DNA from 4 places in the Nocardiopsis sp. YSL2 genome. Region 3 is predicted to be linked to each of the others. Evidence: riboswitches for the same ligand, from Rfam matches in the RefSeq annotation. Region 3 holds a riboswitch; each other region holds the start of a gene.
What was found. A riboswitch is a leader RNA that binds a small molecule or an ion and turns the genes downstream of it on or off. The one in region 3 is predicted to bind cobalamin.
Positions count from the first base shown of each region.

Region 1: linked by a shared signal. The riboswitch ahead of M1P99_RS12595 (ribonucleoside-diphosphate reductase subunit alpha) and the one ahead of M1P99_RS11980 (nitrite reductase) in region 3 are both predicted to bind cobalamin.
Region 2: linked by a shared signal. The riboswitch ahead of metE (5-methyltetrahydropteroyltriglutamate--homocysteine S-methyltransferase) and the one ahead of M1P99_RS11980 (nitrite reductase) in region 3 are both predicted to bind cobalamin.
Region 4: linked by a shared signal. The riboswitch ahead of M1P99_RS22990 (energy-coupling factor ABC transporter permease) and the one ahead of M1P99_RS11980 (nitrite reductase) in region 3 are both predicted to bind cobalamin.

Region 1 is NZ_JAMOAO010000001.1:2,904,818-2,911,962, reverse strand. It holds gene M1P99_RS12600 (ribonucleotide-diphosphate reductase subunit beta) at 483-1,565, opposite strand; gene M1P99_RS12595 (ribonucleoside-diphosphate reductase subunit alpha) at 1,676-4,249, opposite strand; cobalamin riboswitch at 4,407-4,600, opposite strand; gene M1P99_RS12590 (hypothetical protein) at 4,908-5,480, opposite strand; gene M1P99_RS12585 (NYN domain-containing protein) at 5,507-7,145, opposite strand, start outside.
Region 2 is NZ_JAMOAO010000001.1:4,602,505-4,609,649, reverse strand. It holds gene M1P99_RS20230 (hypothetical protein) at 1-12, shown strand, start outside; gene M1P99_RS20225 (DUF3558 domain-containing protein) at 609-1,649, shown strand; gene metE (5-methyltetrahydropteroyltriglutamate--homocysteine S-methyltransferase) at 1,723-4,050, opposite strand; cobalamin riboswitch at 4,213-4,387, opposite strand; gene M1P99_RS20215 (polysaccharide deacetylase family protein) at 4,649-6,193, shown strand; gene M1P99_RS20210 (polysaccharide deacetylase family protein) at 6,335-7,145, shown strand, end outside.
Region 3 is NZ_JAMOAO010000001.1:2,758,064-2,765,208, forward strand. It holds gene M1P99_RS11970 (precorrin-2 C(20)-methyltransferase) at 1-1,285, opposite strand, end outside; gene M1P99_RS11975 (precorrin-8X methylmutase) at 1,282-2,028, opposite strand; gene M1P99_RS11980 (nitrite reductase) at 2,133-3,035, opposite strand; cobalamin riboswitch at 3,088-3,297, opposite strand; gene M1P99_RS11985 (HEAT repeat domain-containing protein) at 3,518-4,288, shown strand; gene M1P99_RS11990 (MerR family transcriptional regulator) at 4,282-5,352, shown strand; gene M1P99_RS11995 (peptidoglycan-binding protein) at 5,367-7,145, opposite strand, start outside.
Region 4 is NZ_JAMOAO010000001.1:5,206,850-5,213,994, reverse strand. It holds gene M1P99_RS23015 (aminoglycoside phosphotransferase family protein) at 1-186, shown strand, start outside; gene M1P99_RS23010 (hypothetical protein) at 170-715, opposite strand; gene M1P99_RS23005 (energy-coupling factor ABC transporter ATP-binding protein) at 810-1,745, opposite strand; gene cbiQ (cobalt ECF transporter T component CbiQ) at 1,742-2,482, opposite strand; gene M1P99_RS22995 (energy-coupling factor ABC transporter substrate-binding protein) at 2,489-2,917, opposite strand; gene M1P99_RS22990 (energy-coupling factor ABC transporter permease) at 2,914-3,690, opposite strand; cobalamin riboswitch at 3,721-3,946, opposite strand; gene M1P99_RS22985 (universal stress protein) at 4,170-5,069, shown strand; gene M1P99_RS22980 (flavodoxin domain-containing protein) at 5,105-5,632, opposite strand; gene M1P99_RS22975 (DUF4389 domain-containing protein) at 5,829-6,569, shown strand; gene M1P99_RS22970 (heavy metal translocating P-type ATPase) at 6,811-7,145, opposite strand, start outside.

The DNA.
Region 1 (7,145 bases), 150 kb from region 3:
GGCGAGGTCCAGGAGGAGCGTCCGGTGCCGCTGCTCGCCGAACCCTGGCCGGGGATGCCGGTGCGCGGCCGGTCTCCGCGCAAGCGCTCAGAGATCACCTGGGATCCGATCGCGCCGGGGATCACACCGCACGGGCTGGCCCGGCACTCCCACAAGCGGGCGATGATCGAGGGCGGCGTGCCCGAGGTCCTCCAGCACCAGCGGCTCGGACATGAGATGGGCGGCATCGGCGCCGTGTACAGCCAGGTGACCCCGGCCATGACGGCGGCGCTCCTGGACATGCTGACGCGCAACTGGGAGGCGTCCCTGAAGGCCCGCGCGGCGATGCACCCGCACTCGCCAGTGGCCCTGCTCGACGAGCTGCTGGCGCCCTACCGGAGGCAGGGCGCCAGGGAGATTTCCGGGGTCGTCTCCCAAATCTCTCCCAAAACGGCCCCCCCGTACCCTCCGCCGAAGGGTCCAGGGGGCCGTGTCCTCGCAGGTCAGTCCCAGTCCAGGCCGCCGCCGGTCTGGTACTCGATGACCCGGGTCTCGAAGAAGTTCTTCTCCTTCTGCAGGTCCATCATCTCGCTCATCCACGGGAAGGGGTTCTCGCTCTCCCCGAAGATCGGCGCCAGGCCGATCTGCTCCGCGCGCCGGTCGGTGATGAAGTGCATGTACTTCTCGCACAGCTCGGCGTTGAGCCCCAGCACGCCGCGCGGCATGGTCTCGCGGCCGTAGGCCACCTCCAGCTCACAGGCCTCGGTCAGCATGGTGCGGACCTCGGCCTGGAACTCGGTGCTCCACAGGTGCGGGTTCTCGATCTTGATCTGGTTGATCACGTCGATGCCGAAGTTCAGGTGGATCGACTCGTCGCGCAGGATGTACTGGTACTGCTCGGCGATGCCGACCATCTTGTTGCGGCGGCCCAGCGACAGGATCTGCGCGAAGCCCGTGTAGAACCACATGCCCTCGAAGATGACGTAGAACGCCACCAGGTCGCGCAGGAACGCCTGGTCGGCCTCGGGCGTACCGGTGCGGAACTCCGGGTCCTCCAGGTTCTGGGTGTACTTGAGCGCCCAGGCGTCCTTGGCCGTGATCGAGGGGACCTCGCGGTACATGTTGAAGAGCTCGCCCTCGTCCAGGCCGAGGCTCTCGCAGATGTACTGGAAGGTGTGGGTGTGCACCGCCTCCTCGAAGGCCTGACGCAGCAGGTACTGGCGGCACTCGGGGTTGGTCAGCTGGCGGTAGACGGCCAGGACGATGTTGTTGGCCACCAGCGACTCCGCGGTGGCGAAGAACCCGAGGTTGCGCTTGAGCATCAGGCGCTCGTCCTCGGTCAGACCGTCCTTGGACTTCCACAGGGCGATGTCGGCCTGCATGGCGACCTCGGTGGGCATCCAGTGGTTGTTGCAGCCCGCGAGGTACTTGTCCCACGCCCAGGTGTACTTGAGCGGCAGCAGCTGGTTGACGTCGGCGCGGGCGTTGATCATCGCCTTGTCGTCGACGTTGACGCGCTCGGCGTCGCGCTGGATCTCGCCGAGGCCGCTGGTGGCGGCGGCGCTGTTCTCGGAGACGGTGGTCATCCTCGGGTACTTCCGTTCTCCGGCCGTCGTGGCCGGAACTGTCGTGTCTGGGGAGAGTGGTTCGCCGGGGCGGCGGCTCGCGAGCCGCCGCCCCGGGGGGCTGCCTTCTACTACTGGCAGGCCTCGCACTCGGGGTCGTCGATGGAGCAGGCCTGGCCGTCCACGATGTCGAACTCGTCCTCACCGGCGTCGGCGGGTGCGGCGTTCGGGGCGGGGGCCGGAGCCGGGCTCGGGGCGGGCGACGGCGACGGGCTCGGGGACGGCGCGGGCGACGGAGCCGGGGCCGGGGCCGGGCCGGAGGAGACGGCGTTGAGGCGGCCGTCTGTGCCCTTGAGCGTGCTCTTCTCCACGTGCGTGGCGCTCTGCGAGCGCAGGTAGTACGTGGTCTTGAGCCCGGACTTCCAGGCGCGCCGATACAGGGCGTCCAGCTTGCGGCCGCTCGGCGCCGCCATGTACAGGTTCAGCGACTGGGCCTGGTCGATCCACTTCTGGCGGCGCGAGCCCGCGTCCACCAGCCACTCGGGGTCGACCTCGAACGCGGTCGCGTAGAGCGCCTTGAGGTCGGCGGGGACGCGGTCGATGGCGCCCAGGCTGCCGTCGTGCATCTTCAGGTCGGAGACCATCTGGTCGTCCCAGAGTCCGCGCTCCTTGAGGTCGCGGACCAGGTAGGGGTTGACGACCGTGAAGTCGCCGGACATGTTCGACTTCACGAACAGGTTCCGGTAGACGGGCTCGATCGACTGGCCGACGCCGGTGATGTTGGCGATGGTCGCGGTGGGCGCGATGGCCATCACGTTGGAGTTGCGCATGCCGGTCGAGCGGACGCGCTCGCGCAGCGAGTCCCAGTCCAGGGTCTCGCCGCGGTCCATGTCCAGCACGCCGCCGCGGGCCTCGGCCAGCAGCCGCAGGGAGTCGATCGGCAGGATGCCCTGGCTCCACAGCGAGCCGTCGAAGGACTCGTAGGAGCCGCGCTCGGCGGCCAGCTCCGCGGAGGCCTCGATCGCGTAGTAGCTGATCAGCTCCATGCTCTCGTCGGCGAACGTGACGGCGCCGTCCGAGGCGTAGGGGGTGCGCAGCTTGAACAGCGCGTCCTGGAAGCCCATCAGGCCCAGGCCCACGGGGCGGTGGCGCATGTTCGCTCGGCGCGCCTCGGGGATCGTGTAGAAGTTCACGTCGATGACGTTGTCGAGCATGCGCACGGCGGTGCGCACGGTCCGGCGCAGCCGCTCGGCGTCCAGGCCCTGCGGTCCCACGTGCTGGGCGAGGTTGACCGATCCCAGGTTGCAGACGGCGACCTCGTCGGCGCTGGTGTTCAGCGTGATCTCGGTGCACAGGTTGGAGGAGTGGACCACGCCCGTGTGCTGCTGGGGCGAGCGCAGGTTGGAGGGGTCCTTGAAGGTGATCCACGGGTGGCCGGTCTCGAACAGCATGGTGAGCATGCGGCGCCACAGCTCGACGGCCGGCAGGGTCTTGGACACCTTGATCCGGCCCGCCGCGGCCTCGGCCTCGTAGCGGGTGTAGGCCTCGGCGAAGTCCGTGCCGTACTTGTCGTGCAGGTCGGGCACCTCGTTCGGCGAGAACAGGGTCCAGTCGCCGCCCTCCTCGACCCGCTGCATGAACAGGTCGGGGACCCAGTTCGCGGTGTTCATGTCGTGGGTGCGGCGGCGCTCGTCACCGGTGTTCTTGCGGAGGTCGAGGAACTCCTCGATGTCGATGTGCCAGGTCTCCAGGTAGGCGCAGACCGCGCCCTTCCGCTTTCCCCCCTGATTGACCGCGACGGCGGTGTCGTTGGCGATCTTCAGGAACGGGACGACGCCCTGGCTCTTGCCGTTGGTCCCCCGGATGTGCGATCCGAGGCCGCGGACCGGGGTCCAGTCGTTGCCGAGGCCGCCCGAGTACTTGGACAGCATCGCGTTGTTGCTGATGCCGTGGAAGATGTCCTGCAGGTCGTCGCCGACGGTGGTGAGGAAGCACGACGACAGCTGGGCGCGGACCGTGCCCGCGTTGAACAGGGTGGGCGTGGAGGCCATGAAGTCGAACGAGGAGAGCAGCTCGTAGAACTCGATCGCGCGCGCCTCGCGGTCGTCCTCGTTGAGCGCCAGGCCCATCGCCACGCGCATGAAGAACGCCTGCGGCAGCTCGTAGCGGACCTCGTCGCTGTGCAGGAAGTAGCGGTCGTAGAGGGTCTGGATGCCCAGGAAGGTGAACTGCTCGTCGCGCTCGGGGCGCAGCGCCTTGCCCAGGCGGTCCAGGTCGAACCGGGCCAGCGCGGGGTCGAGCTGCCCGAGGTCGATGCCGCGGCCGACGTAGGCGGCCAGGTAGGCCGGGTAGCGGTCGGCCATCTCGGACTGGCCCGCGGCGTCGGGGGATCCGCTGATGAACGTGAGGGCCTCGCGGCGGAGCTTGTCCAGCAGCAGGCGCGCGGCCACGTGGGAGTAGTCGGGGTCGACCTCCACGAAGCTGCGGGCCGCCATGACCAGCGCGAGTTCGACCTCGGCGTCGGAGATGCCGGGGAAGAAGCCGCGTCGGGCCTCCGTGAGGACCTTGTCCGCCGAAACACCCGACAGCCGCGCGCAGGCCTCGGTTACGACGTGCTCGATCCGGTCGATGGCGGCGGGGGGCGCGCCGTCGGTGGCCGTCTCGGGCCGGACGGATGCGGGCACGGCCTCGACGTCAAGGGTCATACAGCGGCTCCAACCTCGGTAGAAGAGTCCCGGCGGGGAGGGGACACGAGTCAGCAAGGCGCACGGCACACCGGGGGGACCGACGCACTGGATGCGAGCGGTCGACGGACCGGTGGGTCGGCGCGGCTCACCCTCGAAGCCCCGTCGTCGGCGCACGTCTGGCGTGCGCGCCGGTGGCAGGTCTTCGGGCTCGTGGGCGGCCTACCGACTGTCGCTTCCCGGGCACTCTCAGGGGTTCCCAGTGCGTGTGACGGCCTTCGTTCCCACTTACCGCTGCGGGGCAGCCCCGGATTCACACCGGGTTCCCTCTCGCCTCACCCCGCGGGGTGAACCACCAGCGGGCCCGATACTACATCTAGGGGATGGCGCCTCGGAACACCGCAAGATGATGGCGTGTCGCCGATTTCTCGGGTTCCACCCGGACGAGGATGAGCACACCGGGGGCGTGGTATGGCACGCCTCGGACCCCCGCCACAGCGGGGGGTTCGGGCAAGGGCTCGGACGCCGCGGGAAGGCGGCCGGACTCAGACTAGGCCCCCGTGGGGGCGATGGCGATCAGGGCGCGTGGTGAAGTTCCCGACGGTCGTGGTGCGGCCGCCGGGGCGGTGGGGTGGTGTGGCCGGGCGGCGCGGTGCGGCGCCGCGGGGGACGCACGCGCTCAGAGCGCATCGGCCCACTCGTCCAGATCGTCCTCGTCCAACCCGAGATCGGTGCGGATACGGAACCGGATGCGCAGCAGCTCCATCAGCAGATCGTGCACGTAGGGGGTCACCTCGCCATCGACGTGCCGGCGGGCGCCGGCTGTGGCCCACCTCTCGGCGCCTTCCAGGTCGTCGTGGGCGTAGAGCGCCTCCGCGATGTGGATGTGGGTGGACAGGCCGTGCGGCCCCTCGGTCTCCAGGCGTTTGAGCTGCGCCTGTGCCCGCTCCACTTCGTCCAGGTGCAGGAGCGCGCCTGCGCGCAGGGCGCGCGCGTCGATCACCGTGGAGCCGCCGTCGTCGATCGCCCGCTGGTAGGCCGCGCAGGCACGCTCGAACTCCTGCGCGATCTCCCACTGCTCCCCCGCCCGGACGAACAGCTCCGCGCGGCCGATCTCACTACCGGCGTCGACCCGGTTGGCCAGCTCCAGTAGCTGGGCGGCGACTCCTCCGTGTTCGCCGGACCTGACGGCATGGAACTCCAGACGATCGAGCTCCGCCGTCGTCACGTGCGTCAACCGCATCGCCGCCATCCCCTACTCGCACTCCCACGCGCCGCTCAGGGCCTGGCGCGCTCCAGTGCCTGCCAGAACCCCTGGCGCAGTCCGTCCCGGACCTCGTCGCGCAACAGGTGGTCGATCGGTAGCGAGGACCCCTGGAGCAGACGCGCCTCCAGATCGGAGGGCATCCGGGGCCTACGCGCGAGAACGGCCTCCACCCACAGGGCGGGCGCCTCGCGGGCGATCGACTCCGCGAAGTCGTTCCCTTCTTTGTGCGCGACATGCACCGCTTCGTCAACGGTATTCGCGCCGGGACCGCTCTGCTGGGGATATCCAGGACTTGAACGCGGTTCCTGATAACCGTCGGTACCGTACCGGACGGTGTCGTGGTCGGGACCAGTAGGCGGCCGCACCCCGTATCCGGGTGCCGGCCCGCCGCGTCGTGCGGCGTCAGTTTCCGTACTGGTCCCATAGGTAGGGTTTGTCTCGTGCCCACCCCCGAAACCGGAGTCGTCCCCGGGTCCGAACCGCTGTTCCGGCGGTGGCGCGCTTCTCTGCGGTGGCGCGTGTCCCGTCTGGGGGTCGGCGGCGAACGAGGGCTGTGGTCCCGTCCCCGACGCGAAGGACTGTTGTGGCCCGGTCCCACCGGCGAAGGACTGTTGCGGTCCGGTACCGCCCGCGAAGGAGCGCTGCGGGCCCGTCCCCGGCGAGTACGGTCGCTGGGCCCCGGTCATCGGCTGCCCGTTGCCCATCGGCTGGCCGTTCCCCGTGGGGGCCTGTCTGCCCGGCAGGGTGTAGCCCTCCGGCCGGCCCAGACCGCCGTGGGAGCCCGTCATCGGGTAGTTCCCCTGGCCGTTGGGGGTCGAGGGCGCCCCGCCCGCGGACGTGCCCGGATAGCGGCCGCCGCCCATGGCGGGCTGTCCCCCGGACGGAAACCCGTTGGCGTCGATCGGACCGGACGGCTGGGAGTCGGCACCGCGCCCGGCCAGGTGGTCCCCGCCGCCGCGCTGCTGTGCGAGCGACCTGCGCATGGCGCGCAGCTGGTCCATGGCGCTGCCCTGGGGCGCGGGCTGCCCGCCGGTTTCGGCGAACATCGCCTCCAGGCCCCCGCTGGACGTGGTGGCCGGCTCGACCCGGCTCGCACCGGGCTGGGCGACCACGGGCTGGCGGGGGGTCTCGGGCGCCGAGCGGGCGCGGCCGTTGGCGAACGGCGTGGTGGTCTTGGAGGCGCTCTCCTGGGAGGCCTCACTGCCGGTGAGCAGGTTCACGTGCGGCCGGAGGTGGCCGGCGCCGATCTCGATGAGGTCGTCGCATTCGCGGCGCAGCTGGCGGGAGATCGTCCAGTTGCCCTCGACGGAGATGTGCACGACGGTGACGCGCACGCCGAGGTCCTGCACGTCCGCGACGACCGACGCCATGTCCTCGTCCCCGCTGACCAGGACGGCGTCGCACAGGACGCCGGTGCGGGCCAGGGTCGTGAGGTCCCGTTGGACGTAGCTCTCCACGCCCTCGCGCCGTCCGGGCCTGATCCGCGCCGCGCGGAACTTGATGCCCGGGATGTCGGCGATGCCGTCCTGTTCCTGCGTGCGGCGATCGTCGGCGACGGCCTCGTACCAGTAGCACCGCAGCAGCGGCAGGCCGGTGCGGTCGCGCGCGACCTCGTTGAGGAACTGGACGAGTCCGGAGTAGTCCCAGGAG
Region 2 (7,145 bases), 1.8 Mb from region 3:
TCGATGTTCTAGGACGTCACGGAGCCGGGAGGTCGCCGATCGGCGTGTGGTGGCCGCATCCGGCCACCACACCAGTGCCGCGGTCACGCAGCAGAGCCTCCCCGGCGCGCTCCGTGTCCGCCCGGGGCCGTGCGGCCGACCGCGGATCGGCCGCACCCGCCACTCCGGCCCGGTTCCATTACCCCGAGCACCCCGGGCACGTCCAGGCCAGAACATCACGATCGCGTCACTCCGATGCGGGCCAGGTGCGCGACCAGCACAAAACGGTGACGATTCCCTCCGCTACCACGGGCCCGGCCCTGCTGGGCGACCGTCTGCCCGGTTAGGATGCATCAGGTTCCGGCCCCTGCCCGCGAGTAGCGACCCGGCTTCGCGTCGGCGGTCGGTGCCCCCAGCACTTCTGGGGGCCTCCTCCACACACGGGGAACGCACACCCGCCACCCACCCGCTCTCGCCCGCGGCCGGTGACCACGGGTGGCGACCTCCCCACACGACTCCCGTGCCGTACCGGCTCAGCCGCGAACGGGCGCGCGGAAGTCGTGAGAACCCAGGGCGGCGCACACGCGTCCCAGACAACACGGTCAGCACATCACCGGGCGAGGGGAGCCATGAGCGAAAACGGACCTTACAACCAGCCACCGAACCCCTACGGTGGTGGGGAGCCCGGCCCGGGCCAGCCTCCCTACGGCCAGCCGCAGGGCGGTATGCCCTTCGGCGGCGACCCGAACACCGGTGGCCAGCCCGGCTACGGCGGCTACGCCGGCGGGCAGGACCAGGGGATGTACGCGGGCGGCCAGCCGCCCTACGGCGGTCCCGGCGGTCCCGGTGGTCCGGTCGGCCCCGGTGGTCCGGTCGGCCCCGGCTACCCCCCGCCACCGCACCAGCCCCAGGGCGGCGGCAGCAAGGCCGGCCTGTGGGTCGTCATCGGCGGTGGCGCGATCATCATCGTCCTCGTCATCGCCGTCGTGGTCATGCTCGTCACGAACGGCAACGACGGCGGCACCGCGGTCGCGGACCGGCAGGTCGAGGCCACCGAGGCCGAGACCGCCGGCGAGGAGGCCCCCGAGGACGACGACACCGTCGAGCCCGACGCCGAGCCCGACGGTGAGCCGCCCTACGAGGTTCCCACCGAGCCCTGCGAGGCCTTCACCGAGCAGGTCCAGTCGGACTTCCTGCTGACCGAGGACGGCACCAAGTCCGTCCAGGACAACACCTCCTCGTGCAGCAGCCTCCTGGCCGACCCGCCCGAGGGCAACCCCGCGGACGGCTACGCGAGCTTCGACATCTCCTACCAGGTCCCCTACTCCGCCGCCGACTCCGTCGAGGCCGCCACCGACGACTTCAACAGGGCGCTGGAGGACGTGACCGGTCAGTCCGACTACACGAACTACGTCGCCGACGGTGTCGATGAGAACAAGGAGATCGACCTGGGCGACCAGGCCCAGTACGTCACCACGGTCTACGACTACGTGGGGACCGAGGTGCCGCAGGCGGTCGTGCTCATCCGGACCGCGAACCTCAACATCCGGATCGAGTACCAGGTGAACCCGCCCTTCAGCAACGAGGACGCCGAGGTCACCCTCCCCGACAACGTCGAGGACATCATGACGGGCGCCGCCAACGAGGCGCTCGCACTCGTCGGCACCTGATCCGGCGGAGGCAGCGAGGGGGCCGCGGCGCGAAGCCGCGGCCCCCTCTCGCGTGCTCTGCGGGCCTCCTCCGCTACCGGCGTCCCCGCAGGACCGGTCGGTCCCGTGGGATCCCGGCTTCGAGCTCGGCGCGGACGCGACGGGCGGCCTCGACCATGTTGCGCAGGGCCTGCTCCGCCTCGGCGTAGCGGCGGGTCTTGAGCCCGCAGTCGGGGTTGACCCACACCTTGTCCGCGTCGATGTGGGCGACCGCCAGGCGCAGCGACTCCACGATCTCCTCCACCGAGGGCACCCGTGGCGAGTGGATGTCGTACACCCCCGGGCCGATCCCCCTGCGGTAGCCGCGGCGGCCCAGGTCGGCCACCAGCTCCATGCGTGAGCGGGCCGCCTCGACACTCGTGACGTCGGCGTCGAGCGCCTCGATGCCGTCGACGATCAGGCCGAACTCCGAGTAGCACATGTGCGTGTGGACGGTCGTGGTCGGCGCGACACCGCTGGTCGCCAGCCGGAAGGAGCCCACCGCCCAGTCGAGGTAGGCCTGGCGCCGCTCCCGGCGCAGCGGCAACAGCTCGCGCAGTGCGGCCTCGTCCACCTGGATGTGCCGGATCCCGGCGCGCTCCAGGTCGGTGACCTCGTCGCGCAGGGCCAGTCCGACCTGGCGGGCGGTCTCGCCCAAGGGCTGGTCGGTGCGGACGAACGACCAGGCCAGCATCGTGACGGGTCCGGTGAGCATGCCCTTGACCGGTTTGTCGGTCCGACCCTGTGCGTAGGTGATCCACTCGACCGTCATCGGTTCGGGCCGGGAGACGTCCCCGTAGAGGATCGGCGGGCGCACGCACCGGGACCCGTAGGACTGCACCCATCCGAACTCGGTGGTGCCGAAGCCCCGAAGGTGCTCGGCGAAGTACTGGACCATGTCGTTGCGCTCGGGCTCGCCGTGCACGAGGACGTCCAGGCCGATGTCCTCCTGGAGTGCGATGACGCGGTCGATCTCCTCGCGCAGGAGCTTGGTGTAGTCCTGCTCCGACAGTTCGCCCCGGCGGTGGGCGGCGCGGGCGCGGCGCAGGTCGGGGGTCTGGGGGAAGGACCCGATCGTGGTGGTGGTCAGGGGCGTGTCCGTGGGCAGGCCGCGTACCTTGGTGCGTCGTTCCGCCTGCGGGCCGAGCGCGTCCAGGCGTGCGCGTACACGGGCGTCGGTGAAGGACGGGGGCCGGGTGGCCGACGCGTCGTCGACGTCGGCCCCCTCGGAGCCCTCGGAGAGGACGCGGCCGAGCAGGGCCACTTCCGCGGCCTTCTGCTTGGCGAAGGCCAGGGCTCCGCGCAGTTCGGGCTCCAGTGCGGTCTCGGCGTCCAGGTCGATGGGCACGTGCAGCAGGGAGCAGGAGGTACCGACGGTGAGCTCGTCGGTCAGGGCGAGCAGTGTGCCGAGCGTGGCCGCGGCGGCCCGCACGTCGGTGCGCCACACGTTGCGCCCGTCCACGACCCCGGCCACCAGCCGGGTCGAACCCAGCCCGGACACCTGCACCAGGTCGTCGACGGCCTCGCCGTCGGTCACCAGGTCCAGACCCACCGCCTCGACCGGGGACTCCTTGAGCACGCGCAGCGCGGGGGCGCCGATGGAGCCGAAGTAGGTGGACACCGACAGGGCGGGGCGCTCGGTGAGCGATCCCAGCCGCTGGTAGACGCGCTCCAGGCGGTCGGTGGCGGCGCGGCCCTCGTCGGTGGCCAGGATCGGTTCGTCGAGCTGGACCTCGGTGGCCCCGGCCGACCTCAACTCGCCCAGGAGCAGGGTGTAGGCGTCGAGCAGCTGGTCGAGCAGGCTGAGCGGATCCCAGCCCGCCGGGGCGTCGTCAGCGGCCTTGGCGAGCATCAGGAAGGTCAGCGGCCCGAGCAGGACCGGACGGGTGTGGTACCCCTCGGCGGCGGCCTCCCGGAACTCGGCGACGGGCTTGTCTCCGACCAGGCGGGGCCGGGTGCGCGGCGAGAGTTCGGGCACCAGGTAGTGGTAGTTCGTGTCGAACCACTTGGTCATCTCCAGCGGCGGTGCGCCCTCGTCGCCGCGGGCCATCGCGAAGTAGCGGCGCAGCTCCTCGTCGCGGTCGGCCGCGGCGGCAGGGGAGGCGAAGCGTGAGGGGACCAGATCGAACAGGACCGCGGTGTCCAGGACGTGGTCGTAGAGGGAGAAGGTGTTGGAGGGCAGGTCGTCGACGCCCGCCGCGCGCAGCTGGGCCAGGACGCCCGAGCGCAGGGCGGAGGCGACGGTGTCGAGCTCCCGGGCGCCGATGGCCCCCTTCCAGTAGGACTCGCAGGCGCGCTTGAGTTCGCGGCGCGGGCCGATCCTCGGGTAGCCGTGCACGGTGGAGCGCACGGACGGCCGCGGGGCCGCCGGAGTAGTGGTCATGAGCTTCTCTCCCCTCGTCGAAAGCCGGGTCCCGGCCGAGGGTAGGAGAGAAGGACGCGGGCACGCGTCAGAGCGCGTCCGGGACGCGCACGCCTGCCACCGCCCTTGGCCCTCCCTCGGGGCGCGGGACCACCGGCGGCACGGGTGCGCCACCGGGCGGAGGCAGGTCTTCGGACTCGTGGGCGGTGCCGGTCGACCGGCTCACCTACTCGACGCCGCTTCCCAGCCGCCGACCGTTCCGGTCGGAGTGCCAGTGCTCATGGCGACTTTCGTTCCCACTCACCGCTGCGGGGCAGTCCCGGACTCGCACCGGGTTCCCTCTTGCGACACAGCCCACTGTGGTCCGGGGCTCGGACCGGCGCGTTCGTGGACTGTGTACCTTCCACGCCTGCAAGTATAGGGAGACCCCCGCTTCGCCCCTGCACCCGGCGCAGAATCCCTTGCCATGCGCCCGATTTCCGCGCGAACCCCCGCTCCGTGTCGGGCGTCACACAACACATGAACAAGCGTTGCGCGCGGGAGCACCCCGGCTCCGCGCGAACGTTCGTCTGCAGATGAACGTGGAGAACCCCTGGTGAACAAGCCGTCCCACCCCACGATGGCACCTGATCGCCCCCTGATCACGGTTGTGGTCGCGATGGTGGTCCTGTTGGGACTGGTGTACCTGGCGACCCGTCCCTCGGGGCCCCTGGCCCCCGTCGACTCGGAGACCGCCTCGAACGGGTCCACCGAGGACGCGAGTGCTCCCGAGATACCCGCGACCGGCGAACCCGACGAGCTGACGGTGGTCGACCCCGCCGAGGTCGTGGACCTCGACGAGGCCGAACTCGCCTACGACGGCGACCTCGACGTGGTGGTCCGCTACCCCGTCCTGCCCAACGCCGAGCCGCTCACCGACTTCCTCGACCGGACACTGGCCGCCGGCGTCGAGGCGTTCGACGCCGCCAACCCGGGCGCGGAGTCCTACGAGGCCGAGTGGCAGCTCACCGCCGCCAACGACGGCGTGGTGGGCGTGCGTATGACGAGCATGGAGACCGACTCCGAGGGCACCCGGGAGTGCCACAGCACCTACTGGTACGACACCGCCACCGGGCAGACCTTCGAGTCCACGCGCCTGTTCGGCGGACAGGACCAGCTGGCGGAGGCCAACGGACTGGTCAGGGAACGCGTTCCGGACTCCGCGTACACCGACACCATCCACCCGGTCGGCGCGCTGTACGACTCCGTCGGGTTCAACCCGGACGGCGACCTGGTCGTGGAGTTCGACGACGGGCAGGTGGCGGCGCCCGACGAGGGCCGCGTGCACGCGGTGCTGGACCGCGAGGGGACCGAGCCCCTGCTGTCGGAGCTGGGCGCGCGGGTGCGCGACGCGGCGACCGTCGGGGTACGGGGGTTCGCCATCGCCGAGCCGCCCGAGGCGGACAAGGACGGCCGGGACGACCCGACGCCGGGCCACCTGTCCCCCGTCGACGACGAGGTCGACTGCTCCGACCCCGAGACCAGGTGCGTGGCCCTGACCTACGACGACGGTCCCGGTGGGGGCACCCCCGCGCTGCTGGACACCCTGGCGGAGTACGACGCGCGGGCCACGTTCTTCGTCACCGGTGTGCCGGTCATGGCGGACCCGATGACGGTCCGGCGGGCCTACGCCGAGGGGCACGAGATCGCCAACCACACGCTCGGCCACCCCGACCTGACGGGCCTGAGCGAGAGCGCTGTGCGGTCGGAGCTGGCCACCGTGCAGGCACAGATCTACCGCGAGACCGGCTACACCCCCGACCTCATGCGTCCGCCGTACGGCGCGACCGACGACAGCGTCGCGGCCGTGACCGCGGACATGGGGCTGGCGCAGATCCTGTGGAGCGTCGACACCAACGACTGGAAGGACCGCAACGCGTCGATCGTGAAGGGCCGCGCGCTGAACGGTGCCTCCGACGGCGCCATCATCCTCATGCACGACATCCACGACACGTCGATCACCGCGTCCCACGAGATCATCCGTGAGCTGGACGCGCGCGGCTACACCATGGTCACCGTCTCCCAGCTGCTCGGTACCACCGAGCCCGGCGCGACCTACGTCGACGGCGTCCCCGCACCGCCCGAGGAGAGCCCGTCCCCGGACGGGGACCACGAGGACGTGTAGGGGCGGACGGACAGGGCGTGCACGGGGATGACGCGCCAGGTGTCCTGACCACTTGTGGTCAGGACACCTGGGCGGCACTCCCGGTCCTCTATCTTGCTGGCAAGACAAGCGTGGAATCGGTCCAGTTGAGGGAGTCCGTCAGTGCCAGCGACCCGAGTTCCCCAGGTCAGGACCGGGTCCAGCCCGGTCCCGGCCCGGCGGTGGAGGACCGGTGCCGCCCTCGCGGCGGTGCTCCTGCCGGTGACCGCCTGCGCGGCGATCACCGGAGGCGGCACCACCGCGCCCGAGGACATCACCGTCCTCATCGATCCGGCGGAGGCGGCCGAGGCGGCGGTGGACGAGTGGACCGGCGACGCCGACGCCTTCGGAGACCATCCCCACCGGCCGGAGGGCGTGGAGATCGATGTCGCCCACCCGGCGTTCACGGGGGCGGCCGAGCAGTTCACCACCGACCTGGCCGCACAGGTGGACCGGGACGTCCAGGACTTTCGCGGGGCCAGCCGGGATCCGATGAGCCTGGACATCGACTGGCAGGTCGTCGCCGCCGGCGACGGTGTCCTGGGCGTGCGACTGATCCGGACGGAGACGGACCTGCACGGCACGCGCCGGGCGTACGGAACCTACTGGTACGACGCGCAGAGCGGGCTGACCCGCTACGCCACCGAACTCGTCCGCGACCAGGCGGCGTTGGAGGAGCTCAACGGGCTGGTGTCGGAGGCTCTGGCCGACGACCCCCACGTGGGCTCGGAGGTGCTGTACCCGGTACTGGGGACCTATGACTCGATGGGGTTCAACACCGACGGCGACCTGGTCGTGGAATTCGACGACGGCCACCTGTCGCCGCCCCGTGAAGGGCACCCGCCCGACCCCGAACCGGGACGGGTCACCGCCGTCCTGGACTCCGAGGAGGTGGCCCCGCTCCTGTCCGACCTGGGAGAGCGGGCCCGGGCGG
Region 3 (7,145 bases):
GCTCGATCACCTCCCACGGCTTCAGTCGGTCGGAGAGGCTCATCACCGCGAAGTCACCGCCGACGGGGGCGCCCGCCCGGGCCGCGACCGCCTGCACCGCGCTCACCCCGGGCAGCACTCGGACCGGCACGTCCTGGTACGCGGGATCCTCGGCCGCCTCGAACACGGCCGTGGCCATGCCGAAGACCCCGGCGTCACCGCCCGAGACCACGGCGACGCGTTCGCCGCGTGCGGCCAGGTCCAGGGCGAGGCGGGCACGGTCGAGTTCGACGGTGTTGCCGGACGCGTGCCGGGTGAGGCCGGGGCGCGGCGCGACCCGGGCCACGTAGGGGCCGTAGCCCACGACATGGCCCACCTCGCCGAGCGCCGTCGCGGCCTCGGGCGTGAGCCAGTGCTCGGGACCGGGCCCCAGCCCCACGACCAGCACTTCGCCCGCGCGTTCCGCGGCCGCCGCGGGGTCGGCGCCGCCTTCCCGTTCCGCGGTACCGCCCTGCCCTGCCGCCCCGGTCCGGGCGGCCTGCCCAGCGGATCCGGCGACCGCGGGTGTCGGCGCGCCGCTCCGCGACCGGCGGCCGTTGCGGCTGTCGCCGGTGACCAGCACCAGCGAGAAGTAGGGCACCGTCGCCGGGTCGACCTCCGAGACCGGCATCCGCCGCTCGCACGCCATCGAGGCCCGCTCCACGTACTCCGCGTGCTCCAGTCGTCCTGCGGCCTCCAGGGCGCGGCGGACGGCCGGGAAGGTCCGGCCCAGCTTCATGATCACGGCCGCGTCGGTGTCCGCCAGGCGGCGGGCCAGCTCGGGTTCGGGCAGGGTGCCGGGCAGCACGGTGAGCACGTCGGTCTGCCGGGCCAGCGGCGCGGCCGTGGCGGCTGCGAACGCCGGAACCCCCGGCACGACCTCCGTCTCGTACCGCTCGGAGAGCCGGTCGTGCATGTACATGTACGACCCGTAGAACAGGGGGTCGCCCTCGGAGAGCAGCACGACGTCGCGGCCGGCGTCCAGGTGGGCGGCCAGCCGGGACGCGGACTGCTCGTAGAAGTCGGCCAGCGCGCCCGCGTAACCACCGGGGTGGTCGGTCGCGCCGGTGGTCACCGGGTAGGTGAGCTGCTCCTCGACCGCCGACGAAGGGATCAGTTCCTGGGCGATACGCCGGGCGTTGGACTGCTTGCCGACGCCGGCGTGGTAGGCGACGACGTCGGCGGCGGCGATGAGCCGGGCCGCCTTGAGGGTGATCAGCTCGGGGTCTCCGGGACCGACACCGACGCCGTGGAAACGACCGGTCACTCCTCCTCCTTGGCGAGTGCGTTGAGGGCCGACGAGGTCATCGCGGAGCCTCCGCGGCGGCCGCGAGCGGTCACGTAGGGGACGTCCACGCCGAACCGCTCGGCGAATTCGGTCAGGGCCTGCTTGGACTCGGCGGCCCCGACGAAGCCGACGGGGCAGCCGACGATCGCGGCGGGGCGCGGGGCGCCGTCGGCCAGCATCTCCAGCAGGTGGAAGAGCGCGGTGGGGGCGTTGCCGACGGCGACGACCGCGCCCTCGAGCAGGGGCTCCCACAGCGACACCGCGGCCGCGGTGCGGGTGGTGCCCCACTCACGGGCGAGGCCGGGGACGCGCTCGTCGCCGAGGAAGCAGAGCACGTCGTTGCCCCGCGGCAGCCGGTTCGCGGTCACTCCGGTGGCGACCATCGTGGCGTCGCACAGGATCGGCGCGCCGTCCCGGAGGGCGGCGCGTGCCGCCGGGACGAGGCCGGGGTGGACGACGAGGTCGTCGGCCAGATCGACCTGGCCGGTGCCGTGGATCATCCGCACGGCGAGCCGTTCGGCGTTGGCGGGCAGGTGCGCCAGCCGGGCCTCGCGCCGGATGATGGCGAAGGAGTCGGCGTAGATCGCGGGCCCGTCGTCGATGTACTCGTAGTGCCGGACGGGTCGCTTCGGCGGGCTCGGCCGGTGCCTCCGGTCCGATGCGTCGGGCGCGTCCGGTCGGTTCGGGTCGTCCGGTCTCACCGGTCGGTTCTGCTGGTTCATCTGCTCACGTCGGTCCGGCTGGTTCGCGGGCTCACGTCGGTCCGGGCCGCTCGGCTGGTCGAGTCGGCCCGGCCGGTGAGATGGATTCGGTCGGTTCGCTGTGGTCACTGTGCCCGCCCGGGGACGAGGACGCCGCGCCAGGGCGTGACGACGAGGTCGCCGCGCTCTCCGTCACCGGCGGCGAGCGCCTCCTCGGCGAGTGCCTCGGCGGCGGCCCGGTCCAGGCCCGCGTCGGGGACCGGCACGTGGCGACCGCCACCGGCCAGCGGGCCGTACGGCAGCGGTGGCGCGGCGTCCGGCAGGCGCGGATCCGGGGGCACCGGATCGGTCAGCGGCGCCGGGAGCTCGGCGACGTGCCACGCGGCCGAGGGGCCCTCGCCACGCCGCGCCAGGAACTCGTCGGCGAGTCGCACGATCGCGCCCGGCGCCTCGTCGAGCGGCACGACCGGGCCCCAGCCGTCCCCGACCCTCACTTGGGCGACCCGCGCGTCAAGGGCCGTCAGGCCCAGATCGCAGGAGCGTTCGACCAGGTCACCGCGCCCGTCGTCCAGGACGAACAGGAACCGGCCCGGAAGCCCGGCCCGACGCGGATCGGCGCACAGCAGCCCGTCCAGTGCGGCGGCGAGCGGCCGCAGATCAGCGCGTCCGCCGGTGCGGCCGGTGCACGGCGAGGCCATGATGTTGCGCACCAGCTCATGGGCGGGCGAGGGCAGCAGACCGGTTCCCTCCACCGCGTGGAACGCCTCGGGGGTCAGCCGCCCGTCGTGTCCGGGAAGGGCACGCAGCTGGATGTTGGCCCGGCCGGTCACGCGGACCCGGCCGTCGCCGAACTCGGCGGCCACGGCCGCCACGTCGCGCAGCGTGCTCGCGGGCAGCCGGCCGCCGACGAGCCGGAGCCGGACGAGCAGCCCGTCGTCGGCGGGCCACGGGCGCAGGGCGCCGGGGCAGCGGTCGCGCCGCGTACGCGGGGTGCGCGGATCGGCGGAGGGGACATCCTTCGGGGACACGTGCGTCCTTCGGGTCAGGGGCCCGTTTCGCGGGACCCGGTTGACCTGGCGGCCCGTCACCGCCAGCGCCAGCAGGTCTTCGGACTCGGGATCGATCGGTGCGGAGCGCCTTCCCGGAGCCTCGTACCGCTCCAGTGACTGCCCCGGGACACCGTCCCGGGGCGTGCCCGCCCGTCACCCTCACCGCTGCGCGTCAGTCCCGGGTTCGCACCGGGTTCCCTGCCCCACGAGGTGGAGTTCGACTGGCTCGACGAGGGTACCCCGCAGCTCGCGGCGCTGGTCCAGCGGTCTCCGCCCAGACCGCGGTCCCGCCGCACGCGCCCCGAGACGGCGCGGCCCGGCGCGGGCGGTCCGCGTAGGACACGTCGTCGGGGCGCACCCCCATCGGGCGATCCGTGACCGGCGGGTTCCCCCTCCATCGGTCATGGACTTGACCTTGACACCGTGACAAGGTCTTCACTGGAGCGCAGGAGGTGGTCCCGATGAACACGACCCCGAACACCCGCGCGGCCCAGGCCCTGTCCGCCAAGGACACCTCGGTCCGGCTCCAGGCGGCCCTGGCGGTCGGCTCGAACCCCGACCCCGAACTGCTGGAGACGCTCATCGAGCGCTGCGCGGTCGAGCCCGACTTCTTCGTGCGGGACATGCTGTCCTGGGCACTGATCCGCCTCCCGCCGGAGATCACTCTGCCCAGGATCTGCCAGGAGCTGGACTCCGAGCGCCCCCAGGCCCGCGGTCAGGCGCTGCATCTGCTCTCCAAGATCGGCGACAGGAGCACGTGGCCCTGGATCACCCGCGACATGCTCCGCGACGCCGACGACCAGGTCGCGCGGACCGCGTGGCGCGTCGCGGCCATGCTCGTGCCCGAGCGCGAGAAGGGGGACCTGGCCGACGCACTGGTCTCGCAGCTCGGTCGTGGCGACCGCGGGGTGCGGCTGAGCCTGAGCCGGGCGCTCGTCGACCTCGGTGAGGCCGTGGAACCCGCGCTGGAAGAGGCCGCCGGGCACCCCGACCCGGCGGTGGCCGCGCACGCCCGCGCCACCGAGATGCTCCGGCGGGACCCGGAGGCCGGTTTCGACGCGGCCATCGAGGAGGCGGAGCGCGTGAACACACTCGGTCCCCGGCGAGCCGCGGCCGCTGCCGCCGCCGTGGCGGCCACGGCGGCCGGTACCGAGGCGCCGGAGGCCGACGGGTCGCCGGAGGCGGACGGGTCGCCGGAGGCGGACGGGTCGCCGGAGGCCGCGCATTGCTGATCGGCGAGGTGGCCCGTCTCTCCGGGGTGAGCAGCCGGATGCTGCGGCACTACGACGCCCTGGGACTGGTCCGGCCGACGGGCCGCACCGCCGGTGGCTACCGCGAGTACTCCGCCGAGGACGTCCGCAGGATCTTCCACGTGGAGAGCCTGCGGTCCCTCGGGCTCTCCCTCAAGCAGATCGGGCGCGCCCTGGAGGACCCGGCCTTCACACCGGCAGCTCTGGTCAGCGACCTCATCAGGTGGACGGAGGACCGTCTGGCGAGGGAACGGGAATTGCTCGAGCGGCTCCGAGCGATCGACGCGACGACGCCCACCGGCTGGCAGGGCGTCCTGCGCATCGTCGAACTCATGCGGGAACTCGACTCGCCCAGCGCCGGGCGCAGGCAGCAGGCCGTCCTGGCCCGGTCGGACGACGTGTCGGCTTCCGCCGAGCTGTTGGCCAGGGCGGTCCTGACCGAGGCCGACCCCCATGTCGCGGGCGCCCTGCGGTGGGCCGTCGCCCGTTCGGGCGGCGGCGTGGCGGAGCTGGAGGCGGGAGCGCGCTCGGAGGACGTCGACATCCGGCGGCGCGCGGTGCTGGCGATCGCCGGTATGGCCGACGCCCCGGGGGCGGACGCGGTGCTCACGGACGCCCTGCGGGACGCGGATCCGACGGTGCGCGGGCACGCCGCTCTGGCTCTGGGCCGGCGGGGCGCGGCCGCGGCGGTGCCCGCACTGGTCGGCATGGTGGTCGAGGGGGCCAACGACGTGGAGGCCGCGGAGGTCCTGGGAACGCTGTCCCAGGACCCCGGGCGCGCGGACCGGATCACGGCCGCCCTGATCGACGAACTCGCCGCGCCCACCGCTGACTCCGCGACGCGGATCCGCCTCACCCAGGCGCTGGTCGAGCTCGCGGGAACCACCGGGCTGGAGGTCCTGCGCCACCTGGCCCACGACGACGACCACGCCGTCGCCCGCGTCGCCGCGGCCCTGGTGGGCGTTCTCGAAGGACGGTCGCCCGCAGCCCGAGCCGGGGCCGCCGGACGAGGAGGTCACCGCCGTGAGGGTGAGCCGGGGCGGTGACCGTCGCGAGCCGGTCAGGTGATGGGTGCGGTCCAGGCGGCCGCCCAGGTCCGAACACCGATCAGACCGTCGTCCACCAGGTCCTTCTCAGCCTGGAATGTTCTGGTGACCGCCTCGGTCTGGTCGCCGTACAGGCCGTCGGGCGTGATGATCCAGCCCCGGTCGCGCATCCTGCGCTGCCACCGGCGCAGGTCCTCGCGGTGCGAGTAGTAGCCGCTAACCTGCCAGACCGGCCCGCTCCTCGGGCCGAAGGCATGGCCGCGCGGCAACGGGAACGGAGGTGCGTCCGTCCCCGGCTCGGGTCGCCGGGGCGGGTCAGGGTCGGGCGCCGGGCGTTCGTCCGCGTCGGGTGCCTCGTCGCCCCACCGCGCCGCCGCGCGGAACGTGCCGTCCCGCACCATGTCGTAGGCCTTCTCCCCGGGGCAGGAGGTGGCCACGAAGTCGCGGTGGCCCCTGACCGTCCCGGCGATCGACGACCGCGGTTCCATGAGCCATTCCCGCAGCTGGCGGACCGCGTTGACCTGCGCGGCGGTGATCGGGTCCTTCGGTCCTGTCGCCAGTGTGCACGAGTAGTAGGTCGAGTTCCCACCCGGCTGTGCGGCCTGGGTGCGGAACAGGCCGCGGCCCTCCATCACGTATCCGTGCGCACAGCACATGAAGGAGTTCCCTGTGAAGTACACCGTCCCCTCCCGTCGGGCCAGCCAGGTGCCGTTCGGTGTCGTCGGGCACCAGATGTGGCCGTCGTAGGCCTCGCGAGAGATGCGGAACACCGACTTCCTCGCGGCCGCCACCCGGGGGGAGAAGTGGGTCCTTCGGCGCAGCCCGACGTCCCACGTGTCGTCGTTCGTGGACGCGTCGGGCGGACGGCGACGCAGTGACGTCGCGTGTCCGGCCAGCGTCGCCGCGAACTGGAACGCCTCCGCGGCCTCCCTGCTGTTCCGGCTGAGTGCCCGCTCGTCGACCGTTCGGTCGGTGTGGCCGTCGGCCATGAGGGAGACGGCGATGAACAGATCGAGTTGGGCCCGGGTCAGGGAACGCAGAAAAGCGTACGTGGGAACGCGATCGGGTGCCTGTTCGAGTATCAGGGCGCCTGCGTCCACCGACAGGTGGAACTCGGTCAGGTGCCGGTCTCGGGCCTCCCACCACCGGGGGAGACCGTCCGACCCGCCGTCCGATCGAGGCAGGGATCGGCATGGCGGGCCGAGGAGGACGTGCAGCGCGCCCCTGATCCGGGCCACGTGCTCCGGGTTCTCGGCGTCCGAGCGGTCGATGACCACGCCGGTGCCGGGGAGGCGGCTCCGGCTCTGCGGCGTCCTCTGCCCTTCGGCCCAGAACCACGCCACCAGTTCGACGAGGGCATCCGACCACTTCGGACCGGTCGGCAGGTCGTCGCACGGAGCAGAGAGGGGGATGCGGTCCCGGAGGGTGAGGCTGTCCGTGGTCGCCCACACACGCTCATGCCCTTGCCGCGTGCGCTCGGGCCGGCCTGTACCGGCCCACCTGCCGTCGGCTGACGTCCGACGCCGGGTTCCGGTCCGCCGGGAGTAGCGTTCAACCGGCCAGCGGTGCTGAGCGGTGGTCAGGGAGGAGTGTTCCCGGCCCGCCATACGGACCAGTTCGCGCGGCTTCGCCGGAAAGACGTTCACGGCCTCGATCGGCTGCCACTGAGACATGCCGGTCTCGTGGTCCAGGGTGAGGACGACGACGCCCTCCTCGATCTGACGGAAGTTCCTCCACCCGTCCTCGGTGAGGATCTCGGTGGCCTCGTCCACGCAGTAGCCGATATCGGCCCA
Region 4 (7,145 bases), 2.4 Mb from region 3:
GACCCCGAAGCGCTGCTGGCCCAGATCGACCTCACCCCGCGAGAAGCGATGCGAGTGCGCGGATTCCGCCGCCTGGTCGCACTCTGCTGGCTCCTTCAGCTCGGCCCCACCGGCGCCGCCACACCGCACAACCCTCCCGGCACCGCGCGCCGCGTCGCCGAGCGACTACTCAACCTGTTCGGTTGACGCGCTCTTCCTGTCCCAGGACGGAGCGGTTGTACGTCGATCTGCGCGAGAAGGCCCACGCGAGATCATCACCCGGGGCTGTTGATGGCAGCAGCCGCAACCCAAGGTCATCGGTAGTGCTCTCACTCGAGAGTAGACCGGAGAGTTCAGCACCGGTCCATCCCGCGTGCGCGGGGAGCAGGCTTGGTGCTCCGGGAATGGGATGGGCCATGGGAGTCCATCCCCGGATGCGGGGGTCGTCCACCGCCGTGGAGCGCAGGCGCTTGAGGACGAGGTTCTGACGGCGGGAGGCGAGTGTGGTCACGGCGGGGGCGTAGAGCCCCATCCTCACCACGAGGAACATCAGCACCGCGGCGACGGCTCCCAGGTCCAGACGCGGGACGCGGTCGTGCAGGTACACGTAGAACGCGCTGGACGCGGCCGGAACAACGAGCATGGTGACCAGGACCAGCCGGTTCCGGAAGATCTGGATCTCCAGGTAGTGCGTGGTGAGGACGATGGTGGAGCCGTCCTCGCGCAGCCGGTCCAACGCGTCCCACTGGTCGTCGCGGGACTGGATGTCCAGGCCGGTGGTGGGCGCGTCCAGGAAGACCGTCCCTGACGGCGTGGAGGTCGCCGACCGTTCAGGTGTCCAGGAGCCGGGCCAGGTCCTCCGGTGAGGCGGGGTCGGCCGCGTCGTCCGGCAGAAGTCCGTGCGCGCGCAGCGCCCGCCCGACCACCGGGCCCCAGGCGGGTCGCAGCCGGGCCCGGGCCAACAGGTCGGTGTCGCCCAGGACCTCCCCGGCCGGGCCCGCCGCCAGGACCGTCCGGTCCAGTACCAGCGCCTGGTCCGCCCAGCCGTGCGCCAGGTCGACGTCGTGCGTGGACACCACGAGCGTGGTGCCCCGGGCCCGTAGGGAGTCCAGGGTCGTCACCAGTTCCGCCACCCCCGCCGGGTCCAACCCGGCCGTGGGCTCGTCCAGGATCAGCACGTCGGGGAGCATCGCCATCGCCCCGGCCAGCACCACCCGTTTGCGCTGGCCGTAGGAGAGCAGGTGGGTGGGCCGGTCCGCGAGCGCGGTGATGCCGAGCGCGTCCAGCGCCCAGTCCACCCGCTCACGCACCTGGTCGCCGGGCAGGTCCAGGTTGAGGGGGCCGAACGAGACGTCCTGGCCGACGGTGGCGGAGAACAGCTGGTCGTCTGGGTCCTGGAAGACCATCTGCACCCGGCGGCGCAGTCGGTCCCGGGCGCGCCGACCGTGCGTCAACGGGTCCCCGTCCAGCAGCACCGACCCCCGGGTGGGCGCCAGGCTGCCGGCCAGCAGCCGCAACAACGTGGTCTTGCCACCCCCGTTCGGGCCCAGTACCGCCAGCAGTCCGCCGTTGCGGATCCGTACGTCCACCCCGGTCAGGGCGGGGCCCGTGCCCTCGTACTCGTAGTGCAGGCCGTTCCCGGCCAGGACGGGCGGGACGCCGGGTCCGGCCGGCGCGGGGTCCGCCGCCGTGGCGGCGGGGAGGCCGGACCGGGGTCGGGCGCGCATGCGTGCCTCCAAGGAGTCGTCGGCGGTTCCAGTGCTCACAGCAGGACCGCGTGGGTGAGGGAGAGGGCGGCGACCAGCAGGGCCGGAGCGGCGGCCGCGGCCAGCTCCACCGGCCGAACCGGCTGCTCGGCGGTCTGGACTGTGAGCCGCCCGGTGTATCCGCGACAGGCCAGGCCGTCCTGAAGCCGCCGTGCCCGGTCCAGGGAACGGACCAGCAGCACCCCGCCCAGCGCACCCGCCGAACGGATTCCGGACCGCCGGGAGTGGTAGCCCAGCCGCCCCGCCTGGCCGGACGCGACGCGCTGAGCGGTCTGCAACAGCACCATCAGCATCTGGTAGGTCAGGGCGATCACCTCGACTAGGGCGGTGGGCAGCCGGGAGCGGCCCAGGCGGGCGAGCAGGTCGGCCATGGGCGTGGTCAGGACGAACAGGAGCTGGGTGCCGAGTGCGGCGGAGGCCCGCGCCACCACGGCGGCGGCCCGTTCCGGCCCCCCTTCGGCCCAGCCCAGTTCCCCCGGACCGCCCACGGTCAGCAGAAGTGGGACCGCGCTGGTGATGATGAGCAGCAGCGGCGCGGCCGCCACACGTGCCAGCAGCCCGAAGGGGACGCGGGCCGCCGCGGCGGCCGCCAGCGTGGCCGCGGCCACCAGCGCGGCGCCCGGCCACGGTGGCAGCAGCAGTGCGCACGCCAGCAGCCCACCGCACAGGACCCCCTTCACGGCGGGGTGGTACCGCCGCCACCGGCTCCGGTAGGCGGCGGTATCGATCGGTGTCACGCGGGGTCAGCGTTCGGAGGCGTCGTCGCTCGGCTCCGGCTCGGCGGCGCCGGGGCCGTGGCCGGTTCCGGGCCCCGCACCGCTCGGCGCGACGGGCGACGCCGCGGCGTGGCCCGATCCCGTCACGGGCCGCAGCCTGGACCGTGTGCGCACCACCCCGAAGACGTAGCCGACGATTCCGGCGCCGATCGCCGCCTGCAGGGCGAACAGCCCGGACTCGACCTCACCCGAGGGCAGCTCGAACACGGGCGACAGCCACGGCTCGTACTCGGGATCCAGTTCGTTCACCAGGCTCTCGGCCTCGCCGTCGGCACCGGCGAACGGCTCTTCCAGGTGGTCGGCGGCGCCCGTCAGCAGCGGCAGTACGGCCAGGACGGCCACGGCTCCCAGCAGGGCCCAGGTCACCCACGCGCGGGGCTTGCTCGTGTCGCTCATGCGGTGGTCCCCTCTTCGCGGGTCTCGGCGGGGGTCGTGGGCGCGGCGGAGGGCCGCCCTGCGGACTCGGCCCCGGGTGCGGGCGTCGCCGCGGCCGCGCGCAGGAGTCCGAGCCGGACCAGGTCACCACGGCTGACGGAGGTGAGGATGCGGACCACGGCCACGGTGATGAGGCCTTCGATGACCGCGATGGGGATCTGGGTGAGGGAGAAGATGGCCGCGTACTTGGCGAACGCGCCGACGATCCCGCTCACCGGGTCCGGGTGCGCCAGGGCGAGCTGGAAACTGGTGACGGTGTAGGTGCCCAGGCTGGCCGAGAACGCCGCCGCGAACACCGACACGGACATCGACAGCCCTTCGGACAGCCGGGCGGTGGCCGCTCTCAGCAGCCTGAAGGCGCCGTAGGCCACCCAGGGGCCGACCACGGCGAGCGAGAAGGCGTTGGCTCCGAGCGTGGACAGTCCGCCGTGCGCGAGCAGAAGCGCCTGGAAGAGCAGGGTGATCGTGCCCAGGACCGCCATCACCGGTGGTCGGAAGAGCACCGCGCCCAGGCCGACCCCGACCGGGTGGGAGCTGGTTCCGGTCGCCGAGGGGATCTTCAGCGCCGAGAGGACGAAGCAGAACGCGCCGGCGGCGCCGAGCAGCAGCTTGGCGTCGGGGTTGGCCCGCATCTCGCGGGTGAGGGAGCGTACGCCGTGGACGATGAACGGGGCCGCGGCCGCGGTCCAGGCGGCGGCGTGCAGCGGGGGCAGCAGGCCTTCGGGTATGTGCATTGTCGGGGGACCAATCTCCAGCACCTCGTGGACGGTCGTCAGTGCCGTGGCCGGTCTCCTGGCTGCAGGGTCACCGCCCCCGAGTCCGCCTTCCCAGGTCCGCACCCCTCAGGGGTGCTTTCCCAGTGGCGTGTGGCCGTGTGCCGCCGAACGGAATCCGGCGGCACACGGGACGCGAGGGCTTCCCGTGCACAGTGGCGAGGGCCGCGCCGGATTCTCACCGGACTTCCCGAACACCACGGCACCCCGAAGGTAGGCCCTGGGAGCGGGATTGGCAATAAGCGCGGGGCGGCGGGCTCGCAGGGCAGCCCGCGCGAGGGGGCGCCGACGCACCTCGACGGAACGCGCGGTGTCAAGCGGCGCAGGTCCCCCTCCGCGGGTCACGAAAGCCCCGCGGCCATGACGTCCGCCTCTGGCGGACGTGCCCCGCGGGTCCCTAGCGTGGCGTAGGAAGGGACCACGAGCGGCTGGGGGAAACCATGGTCCACGAACACGCACCCGTGGTGGCGGCGGTCAACGGAACACCAGCGAGCGACCGGGCCCTCGACTGGGCCGCGGACGACGCACGGTCGCGGGGCCTGGATCTGCGCGTCGTGTACGCGTTCGACTGGCCGCACTACCACGCCGTACCGCACGGCCTACCCGGCTTCGACCTGGACGAGTTCGCACGCCGCATCGTGGAGGAAGCGCGTCGGCGGGTGCTGGAGCGCGTCCCCGACCTCACCGTCGAGGCGGTGCACATCACCGGGGACCCCGAACCGGTCCTGCTGCGGGAGAGCCAGAAGGCGCACTCGCTGGTCGTCGGCGCGCACCGCATGACGACCCTGGACGCCGTCCTTCCGGATTCGACGGCCCTGGACCTGCTCGTCGCCGCGTCGTGCCCGCTCGTCGTCGTTCCCGACCGGGATCCGGGTCCCGCCAAGGGACGCGTCCTGGTCGGCGTCGACGGGTCGGCGACCTCACGGGCCGCCGCGGAGTGGGCGTTCTCCACGGCCGACGTCCGCGGGTCCGTGCTGCGGGCGGTGACGGTCCACCGGGGCGGCCCCTGGTGGCGTTTCGGTGCGCTGGAGGATCCGTCCTGGACCAGGACGGACGAGGAGAGGAAGACCGAGGAGGCCGCGGCCGAGAAGGAGGCCCGGCGGATACTGTCGGAGTCGATCGCGCAGGAGCGCGCGAACCGGCCGCGGGTGCGGGTCGAGGAGGTGGTGGCGACGGGCCACCCGGTCGAGGCCCTGTGCGCCACGGCCTCGGACTGTGACCTGATGGTCGTGGGATCGCGCGGGCGCGGCGGTTTCGCGGGGATGCTGCTGGGCTCGGTGAGCCGGAACGTGATCTCACACAGCCCGTGCCCGGTCGCGATCATCCGCCCGCCGCACTGACGCGGAGGCCGCGGGCGCCGCGGGCGCCGGGGCGGTCATACCGCGGCGGCGCCCGGGGGCCGGCTGGAGGACAGGTCCGCGGCGATCGCCCCGGCCCAGTCGTCGATCTCCGTCCAGTCACGGAAGTCGCCGTAGCGTCCGCCCATGATCCGGTAGACGGCACGACCGAACATGGGCAGGTGTTCGGGGCTCAGGGCGCCGGCCAGGAGGCGGTGTTCGCGGAGACGGGCGCTTTCGCGCAGCTCCGTGACCTCCTGGGGGTCCCGGGCGTGCTTGTGGAACCAGCCCCCGACGGCCCGTGCCAGCCCCACGCTGAACGCCCAGACCGGCCGTTGGCCGAGCGGCGCGGTGTTGGCGTGCAGGTAGTCGGAGGCCTCCGCGAGCCAGGCGCCGCCGTGCACGGCGCTACCCAGGACCACGGCCTCGTAGCCGTCGGCCGAGGGGGCGTCGGCCAGGGTCCACACCTCCACGCTGTGCCCGCGCTCGCTCAGGCGGTCGGCGATCCTCTGCGCGACCTCCCGGGTGGATCCGTGTTCGCTCGCATATCCGACCAACACCCTCATGCCGGAACCTCCGTGTCCCCTCGCTCCCCTCCAGCCTGGGTGCGGGGACGTCGGCGGCGCTAGGGGCGCAGTTCCCCGCCCGAGGGGGCCGAACGACCTGCGAAAAGACGCCCCAGAGCCCTGACCGCGGCTCACCGAGGGGGTGCAGTGTCGAACGTGGGGGCGACCGAACGGCCGTCCCGGAGAGGTGGCCGACATGACCGATGGCACACGCTACCCGGTACGAGTCGAGGCGACGCCCGATCCCACGGTGAGCCGATGGCTCTGGCTTGTGAAGTGGCTGCTGGCGCTGCCCCACTACATCGTGCTGTTCTTCCTGTGGATCGGCTTCTTCGCCGTGACCGTGGTGGCCTTCTTCGCGATCCTGTTCACCGGCCGCTATCCGCGGAGGTTGTTCGAGTTCAACACCGGGGTGCTGCGATGGAGCTGGAGGGTCGGGTTCTACGCCTACTGGGTGCTGGGCACCGACCGCTACCCGCCCTTCACCCTGTCCGGAGACGTCGACTACCCCGCGCGGCTGACGGTCCGGGCACCGGAACGGATGTCCCGCGGACTGGTCCTGGTCAAGTGGTGGCTGCTGGCGGTTCCGCACTACCTGGTGGTGGGGCTCTTCGTCTACGGGGGCGTGAGCATCACCACGGGCTGGACGGACGAGGGGGCGGCCGAAGCGGCCGGGACGGTGTTCCGCTCACCCGGGCTGATCGGCCTGCTCGTGCTGTTCGCGGCCATCGCCCTGCTCTTCACGGGAACCTATCCTCGGGGCCTGTTCGATCTCGTGGTCGGCCTGAACCGCTGGGTGCTGCGGGTCATGGTCTACGCCGCGCTGATGACGGACCGCTACCCGCCCTTCCGCCTGGACACCGGCGGATCGGAACCGGAGGAGACCGTTGCGGACGACTGGCGCGCTGGGAGCCCGCCGGGCGGCCCGGCGGTGTGATCCCTCCTCCGGTGGGGGCCGGTCTCCGGCTCCCACCGGAGGACCGTTCCCGTGGTTGGCGGGTGCCCTGTGGCCCGGCTGTGCGCCGAGGCCGCGCATGAAACCCCCGGCCCCGCGGCCGCTCCCGGTGTCCGGGGCGGTCCCCTCCGATGTCCGGGGGCGGTCCGTCCCGCCGCGGGGACGCACCGGTCGCCGGCCCTCCCCCGCGGCAGGCGCCGGTCCTTGCGCTACCACCGCTGCGCTACCACCGCGTCCCGGTTCCGGTCTCACCCCGTGTCCCGGTTCCGCTCTCCCCGGCCGAAGCTGAACCCCGGGACCCGCCGGGACGGCGTTCGTCGTCCCCGACGCCCCGGTCGGGGTCGGCGAGGACGTGGAAGTTCTCCTCCTCCTGGGCGAAGTGCAGGCGCAGGACGGCGTGGAGCTCGATGGCCAGACGGGCCGCGTACCGCTGAGCCCGGCCGTCACCGGGCGCTCCGGCGGCCTCGTCCAGGGCCATGCGCAGGCGCCGCGACAGATCCTCGATCTCCTTGTGCCCCCGGCTCATCGTGGCGGTGGTCTCGGGCCCTCCCAGGGCCC